Regions from separate parts of the Vibrio sp. A37 genome, predicted to be linked through region 1. Evidence: predicted binding sites of a transcription regulator. Region 1 holds the regulator's gene; the other holds the start of a gene.
What was found. Region 1 encodes MetJ, which represses methionine synthesis genes. Its sites were predicted from a motif close to TTAGACNTNTANANGTCTAA; they were not measured.
Positions count from the first base shown of each region.

Region 2: the regulator MetJ is predicted to act here: its motif matches at 2,448-2,467, upstream of metN (methionine ABC transporter ATP-binding protein MetN).

Region 1 is NZ_JBLNLI010000005.1:234,088-238,295, forward strand. It holds gene ACM2FC_RS11190 (malic enzyme-like NAD(P)-binding protein) at 38-1,327, shown strand; gene metJ (met regulon transcriptional regulator MetJ) at 1,399-1,719, opposite strand; gene ACM2FC_RS11200 (O-succinylhomoserine (thiol)-lyase) at 1,898-3,082, shown strand; gene ACM2FC_RS11205 (bifunctional aspartate kinase/homoserine dehydrogenase II) at 3,098-4,208, shown strand, end outside.
Region 2 is NZ_JBLNLI010000006.1:28,955-33,162, reverse strand. It holds gene metQ (methionine ABC transporter substrate-binding lipoprotein MetQ) at 1-601, opposite strand, end outside; gene ACM2FC_RS11995 (methionine ABC transporter permease) at 655-1,332, opposite strand; gene metN (methionine ABC transporter ATP-binding protein MetN) at 1,322-2,356, opposite strand; gene gmhB (D-glycero-beta-D-manno-heptose 1,7-bisphosphate 7-phosphatase) at 2,592-3,146, shown strand; gene treR (trehalose operon repressor TreR) at 3,492-4,208, shown strand, end outside.

The DNA.
Region 1 (4,208 bases):
GCCGCCGCGAAAAACATGACGAATAAAAGTAAATAATATGCCTGAAGAAAATCAAACTGACTCAACTGAAAAAGAGCCAACAGCTGAACAACAACAACGTCAGAAAGCCCTCGACTATCATGCTCAGCCTGTGCCCGGCAAAATAGAAGTCTCTCTTACCAAGCCTGCGGAAACGGTAGAAGACTTATCGCTCGCATACAGCCCCGGTGTCGCAGAACCAGTTCGAGAAATCGCGCAAAACACGGACAACGTATATAAATATACCGCGAAAGGTAATTTGGTCGCGGTGATATCTAACGGCACAGCCATTTTGGGGTTAGGTAATTTAGGGCCAATGGCTTCTAAGCCTGTTATGGAAGGAAAATCCTTACTGTTTAAACGGTTCGCAGGTATCGACTCTATTGATATCGAAGTCAAACACAGAACAATTGAGGAGTTTGTCGATACCGTTGCTAACATCTCGGATACTTTTGGTGGCATCAACCTTGAAGACATAAAAGCGCCCGATTGCTTTGAAATAGAAAAACATCTGATTGAGCGTTGTGATGTCCCTGTATTTCATGATGACCAACACGGAACTGCGATTGTTACTGCGGCGGGTATGCTCAATGCCATTGAGTTACAAGGCAAGAAATTACAAGAAACCACCATCGTATGTTTAGGCGCTGGCGCAGCTGCAATTGCCTGTATGGAACTGCTTATCAAATGCGGCGCAATGCGTGAAAAAATATACATGCTGGATCGTAAAGGCGTCATTCATACAAGACGCGACAATCTCAACGAGTACAAACAACTATTTGCCAACAATACTGATAAACGCACGATTGAAGATGTCATTGAAGGTGCTGATGTATTCCTTGGTGTATCCGGACCAAATTTACTTTCTCCTGAAGCGCTTCAGCTCATGGCGAAGAAACCTGTGGTATTTGCCTGCTCCAATCCAGACCCTGAAATAAAACCAGAAATAGCACACAAGGTAAGAAAAGACCTCATTATGGGAACAGGACGAAGCGATTACCCTAACCAAGTCAATAACGTATTGTGCTTTCCATTTATTTTCCGTGGTGCACTTGATGTTCGCGCCAGTGAAATTAATGATGAGATGAAACTGGCGGCAGTAGAAGCCATTCGAGAACTCGCAAAAGAAGAGGTGCCACAAGATATTCTCAAAGCCGCTGGCGTGAAGAAACTTAAATTCGGTAAGGATTACATCATTCCAAAACCAATGGACTACCGACTTTTGCCAAGAGTCGCCAAAGCGGTTGCCCAAGCAGCGGTTGACTCTGGCGTCGCGAGAATTAAAATGCCAACAAACTACATGCAGTGAGGAAATTAAATCGAGCAGAAGAAACGCTGGACTTTTTCAGCGCTTCTTTATTTCAAGGGCGCGAGTTTCAATTACTCTTCGTCGTATGATTCAAACTCGATGCCCATTTCTGTCATCAGCTTTTTCGCTTCTGCAGGAATATCATCTGGTCGATCTTTACGTAAATCTTCATCTGTTGGCAGCGGCTGGCCAGTATACGCGTGTAGAAAAGCTTCGCACAAAAGTTCACTGTTAGTCGCATGGCGAAGGTTATTGATCTGGCGTCTTGTACGTTCATCAGTCAAAACCTTTAACACTTTCAACGGAATAGACACCGTTATTTTCTTCACTTGCTCACTTTTTTTTCCATGTTCAGCGTATGGGCTAATATATTCCCCATTCCAATCTGCCATTGCGCACCTTCAAAGTTCGTTGTAACGTCATTTTTAATGTGGATTTTAGCTACATTTAAGGCTATAAGCAAAGACATATAGACGTCTAGAAGTGTTGACGTCTCATATTTTGACAAGTAAAGTGTGCAACACAGATCAAAATCTGTCTAAACACCATCATTTAGGAAGGAAACTGATTATGAGCGCCCGCAAGCCAGCCACTATTGCCGTACGCACTGGTATCGAATCTGATTCGCAGCATCACGCCGTGGTTCCACCGATTTACCTTTCCACGAACTATGGTTTTCCCGCTTTCGGTGACGTGCCTCAATATGACTATACTCGATCGGGCAACCCCAACCGTGGCCTTCTAGAAAAAGCGCTATATGAGCTAGAGTCCGGTAAGGGTGCTGTGGTCACAAATTGCGGTACATCCGCTCTGAATTTATGGGTATCGACATTCCTTTCCCCTGATGATCTCATCGTTGCACCTCATGACTGTTATGGCGGCACTTACCGACTATTTAATACTCGCGCCCGAAAAGGCGACTTTAAAGTACTATTTGTCGACCAATCTGATCAAAAAGCACTGGATGCAGCACTCGCGCAAAAGCCTAAGCTCATTCTCGTTGAAACACCTTCTAACCCCTTAGTGCGCGTCGTTGATATTGCTGAGCTTTGTGAAAAAGCAAAACAAGTTGATGCACTTGTCGCCGTAGACAATACCTTTTTGACACCCGTATTCCAAAAGCCTTTAGACCTTGGCGCTGACTTCGTAATCCACTCAACAACCAAGTTTATCAATGGCCACTCTGACGTCATTGGTGGAGTTGTGATTACCAAATCAGAGCAGCATGCTGAAGAGTTAGCTTGGTGGGGTAACTGTATTGGCGCGACGGGCACCCCATTTGATAGTTACATGACGCTGCGTGGTATCCGTACTCTTCAAGCTCGTATGAGAGTCCATGAAGAAAGTTCAAACAGTATTTTACAGTACCTTCAGTCCCAACCTTTAGTGGGGAAGCTGTATCACCCTAGTCTTCCAGAACATCCAGGGCACGACATCGCCAAGAAGCAGCAGTCAGGTTTTGGATCTATGCTTAGTTTCGAATTCAATGGAAGTTATGAACAGCTAAAACATTTTGTGAGTGAACTGCAATTATTCTCACTGGCTGAATCTCTTGGTGGTGTAGAAAGCTTGATCTGCCACCCGGCTTCCATGACCCATAGGGCAATGGGAGAAGAGGCATTGGAAGAAGCAGGCGTTTCTCATCAACTTCTTCGACTTTCAGTGGGCCTAGAAGATGCACAAGACTTGATAGAAGATCTAAATCAAGCATTCGACAAAGCAAACGAATTGACTAAACAAGCTGAGGCTAAGTAAAAGGAGAAGCCTTCAATGACACATTCTCGTCAACTGCATAAATTTGGTGGTAGCAGTCTAGCCAACGCAGAGTGCTATCAGCGAGTGGTTAAAATTCTCACGCAATACTCAAGTGACAACGATTTAGTTGTTGTTTCTGCGGCAGGGAAAACCACCAATAAGCTCATCGACTTTTTGACCGCTCTGGATAAAGATGGCCGTGTAGCTCACGAGACTCTCCAAGAGATTAAGCAATTCCAAATTCAACTGGTCAGCGAACTAATTAAGGGCAAAGCTCAGGAAGAACTACTTGCTCAACTAAATGAGGAGTTCAGCACGCTCGGAGAACTGCAAATTCCCCTATCAGGCGCGAAAAAAGCAGCGGTGCTCGGGCACGGTGAACTCTGGTCTTCTCGACTGCTCGCTACATTATTATGTCAAAACGACTTACAAGCGATGGCACAAGACTCGCGTGCATTTTTGCGTGCAGAGGCAGGCACTCAGCCTGAAGTCAATCGAGGTACCTCCTACCCGCTTTTGAAAGAAATACTGGCACAAAATACTACCCAGCGAATCGTTATCACTGGGTTTATGGCGCAAGATGATGCTGGGCACACCATTTTACTTGGCCGAAATGGCTCAGATTATTCTGCCACCGTGATTGGTGCGTTGGCAGAAGTAGACCGAGTCACCATATGGAGTGATGTCGCAGGTGTATACAGCGCGGATCCAAGAATCGTCACCGATACTTGCCTACTACCGCTGCTACGTTTAGATGAAACAAGCGAACTAGCTCGACTAGCCGCACCTGTTTTACACAGCCGCACTTTGCAACCTGTCGCGCAAAGCAGTATGGATTTGCACCTACGATGCAGCTACGAACCAGAGTCAGGTTCAACTCATATTGAGCGGGTACTCGCATCTGGACGCGGTGCAAAAATCGTTACATCCCTAGATGAAGTGTTACTGATCAATATTACCTTCTCGTCAGGACACGACTTTGAACGTCAGGAGCAAAAAGTACTCGAAGGTTTAAAGCAAGCACAACTTGAACCGTTAACTTTTGAATCTCAACCTGATCAACATCATTTGAAGCTCGCCTACACCGCTGAAATTGCAAATGGAGCGTTGCGCTACCTGCAAGATG
Region 2 (4,208 bases), on a different contig from region 1:
TAGTGTTGATAACCGCAATCGTCACATCATCAAGAGCTCTTGGAAGCTGGGCAGCATCTAGCTCAATGATTTTTAAGTGCTTAGGATTACTAATGATATCTTGAGTTGTTGCGTTCAGACCGTTACCAGTACTTAGTTTGATTAAGCCTTGTTGCTGAAGAAGCAACAGAGAGCGACCTAGGTTGGTTGGGTCGTTAGGAATTGCAATTTGATCGCCATCTTTCAGTTGATCAAGCGACTTAATTTTCTTCGAGTAACCCGCGATAGGGTAAACGAATGTTTTACCTGCGACGGCTAACTTGTAGCCGCGAGTTTGCATTTGCTGGTCCAGATATGGCTTGTGCTGGAAAGCATTTGCATCGATTGAGCCATCAGCAAGCGCTGCATTCGGAGTGACATAATCTGTAAAGGTAACCAGTTTTACATCCAGTCCGTACTTCTCTTTGGCAACTTTAGCCGCAACTTCTGCAACTTGAGCTTCCGCTCCTGCCATCACACCAACTTTTAGTTCATTGTTGTCTTTTTTATCACCACAGCCTGTCAATATAAGTGCTGAGGCTACCGTTGCAACGGCAAGTAAACGTTTAAGGCTAAGTTTCATTCCTGTCTCCTTGATTAACCTTTTGCTCTCAGGGGGAGCCCCCATAGCATGAATTATTTATGATCTACTCGGCGCACTATAGCGTCGCCAACAGATTGGACAATTTGTACGATCACAATGAGCAATACGATAGTAGCGGCCATGACGGCGATATCATATCGATAGAAACCGTATCGAATCGCAACATCACCCAAACCGCCACCCCCGACAGTACCTGCCATAGCAGAGTAACTCACTAGGGTCACAAGTGTGATTGTGATTGAGTTGATTATCGTTGGTAGTGCTTCCGGTAGAAGTACTTTAGTAATGATTTGTATCGGCGTAGCCCCCATAGACTGAGCGGCTTCAACTAGTCCAGTTGGCACTTCAATCAGAGCACCTTCAATTAATCGTGCGATAAACGGAATAGCACCAATAGTCAGCGGAACAATGGCAGCAGAGGTTCCTATAAAGGTTCCGACTAATAATTTTGTGACTGGGATGATGGCAACCATCAACACAATAAATGGCACAGAGCGGCCAATGTTGACAATGGCACCTAGCGTTTTATTGAGCGCGGTATTTTCGATGAGCCCGCCTTTTTTGGTGATATGTAAAATCACACCAAGAGGAGTACCAACAATGAAACCCACAATGCCAGCAACACCCACCATGTATAAGGTTTGTAGGGTGGCGTTACCGATAAGGCCACCATTTTGGTTCAGCCAGTCTATCATTGAATCAAACAACATAACCTAGTACCTCTACTTTTACATGGTGATCGCGAAGAAACTCGATGGCAGCATTATCATCTTTCTCACTACCGAACATTTCAGCTAACATCATGCCGAATTTAACACCGCCAGCGTAGTCGATGTCTGAGCTTAAGATGCTGATATCAATATTAAACTTGCGCGAAATCTGTGACATTAGTGGTGCCTTTACTGTCGCTCCAGTGAACTCTAGTCTCAGTAACGGATGGCTACCTTCTACACGTGTTTCACTGAGCCTTTTTTCGAAATCTTCAGGTATGGTCAGGTCCAATGTCGAGCGAATAAACTTATGAGCGAGGTCAGTTTTAGGGTGGGCAAAGATCTCACCGACGGTTCCTTTTTCAACTAAACGGCCATCACCGATAATAGCAACTTCATGGCAGATACTTTTTACTACATCCATCTCGTGAGTAATAAGCAAGACAGTCAGGTTTAATTTGCGATTTATCTCTTTAAGCAGCTCTAAAATGGATTGAGTTGTTGCGGGATCCAAAGCACTGGTCGCTTCATCACATAGCAGAACTTTTGGATCCGATGCCAAGGCTCTTGCTATCGCAACACGCTGCTTTTGACCACCACTCAGATTTGCAGGGTAAGTTTCTCTTTTGTCTGCTAAACCAACTAGTTCAAGAAGCTCGACAACCTTTTTTTCTATAGAAGCTTTGTCTATTTTGGCTAGCTCAAGAGGAAGTGCAACGTTGCCAAAAACTGTTCTGGAAGACAATAGGTTAAAATGCTGGAAGATCATGCCGATGTTACGACGAGCTTTGCCAAGTTGAGATTGACTTAATGTAGTGAGATCGACGCCATCAACGACAACTGAGCCAGAAGTAGGCGCTTCTAGCATGTTTACGCAGCGAATTAATGTGCTTTTACCTGCACCAGATGACCCAATAACACCGAAGATGGTCCCTTGAGCAATGTTGAGGTTAATGTCTTTCAAAGCAGGAATTTCTTTACTGCCTTGATAGAAGATTTTGTTGACTTGATTTATCTCGATCATCTTGTCGCCTGTACAGCTTCCCAGATTTTAACTTATCTCTTATGAGTAGGGACGGATGCTATGAGTTTCACCGATATAAGTCAATAGATATTTTTACGTCTAGACGTCTAAAATTATCTTTGTTGAGTTAGTTGTCATTTGGTGAATAGGTAGTGAATGATTGGTTGTTTGAGTCATAGATATAAAGCGTGCGATAATCATTGCCAACAGCAGCCCATAACAAGAGTACGAAATTTTGCCAAAACCAGCAGTGTTTTTAGATCGTGACGGTGTGATTAATGTTGACCATGGATATGTCCATGATGAGCATGAATTTGACTTCATTGACGGGGTATTTGAAGCGACGAAGCAGTTTCAGGAAATGGGGTATTTGTTGGTGCTAGTGACCAACCAAGCTGGTATTGCACGAGGCTATTTTACTGAAGATCGTTTTCTTTCTCTTACCCAATGGATGGACTGGAACTTCATTGACAATGGTGTGGAGTTTGATGGCTTCTACTATTGCCCACATCATGCTGAACATGGTCAGGGCAAATATAAGCAGGAATGTGATTGCAGGAAGCCAAAACCCGGAATGTTTTTGTCAGCAAAAGATTACTTAGATATCGATATGGAAAATTCGGTGATGGTTGGCGATAAAGCGGAAGATCTTATGGCCGCTAAAGCTGCTGGTGTTGGTACAAAAGTTTTGGTTCGTACTGGCAAGCCTGTCACAGAAAAAGGCCAATCGATAGCGGACATTGTTCTAGATAGCATTAAAGACGTGCCTAACTATATTCGAAATGCTTAAAGTGTGTTGGCCTTGGAGCATAAGTACTTTATTTGCTTATGCTTCTTAAGTTAGTATAAATGTTCCACATAAGCATTGTATTGTATAAAGATATTACAAATTATCGCTATGATAAATTTTTGTCACCACTAAACTCTTGTTAAACGGTGTATACCCAAGTAACCTCAAGATGCTCGCCCTTTGGGAGTGATTCAGTGTCTCCACTTCTACGTCAAGCCTCCTTGAAAGGGACCATCCCTGCGGCTGTTTTCTTCAAATTGAAGACACTGAATTCACTCTGAATAATGCATCTTGAAGTCACTTGGGTATAATTCTAAGTCTGCTGAATCTAGTCTTAATACATTTATGAATAAAAAACTCACCATTGTAGATATAGCAAAACTTTCTGGAGTCGGTAAATCCACGGTATCTAGAGTATTGACCAACGATCCTAAAGTGAGGGTGGAAACTCGCGCAAGAGTAGAGCGAATCATAGCAAAGCATGGTTATGTGCCTTCTAAATCTGCCCAGTCAATGCGGGGTGGCAGCCAGAAAGTGATTGGCGTCATTATTTCAAGGTTAGATTCAGCCTCAGAAAACAAAGTCGTCAGTAGAATACTAAGCGAGCTGTATGCACTTGGTTATGACGCTGTGATTATGGAAAGTCGCTTCGACACGGCAAAAACCAATGAGCATTTAGATGTACTTAAAAAGCGTAATGTTGACGGCGTTATTGTGTTTGGTTTCACTGATATTGATATTGAGTCGCTTGCTCAGTGGCAAGAAAGAGCAATAGTCATTGCAATGCATACTGATCTAATCTCTTCCATTAACTATGACAATCAAGGCGTCATTCTAGGTACTCTCAAGCACCTAACTGATCAAGGTTTGAAAAACATCTCTTATGTTGGCGTTGACCCTAGTGACAAGACGACGGGTGAAATGCGTTTAAATGCTTATTTATCTTGGTGTGAAATACAAGGTTTTTCTCCTTCATATCAAACCGGTGAACTGAGCTATGAAAGTGCTTATCAACAGGTTGATGCTGTACTTACTGAAGACACAGAAGCCATTGTTTGCGCA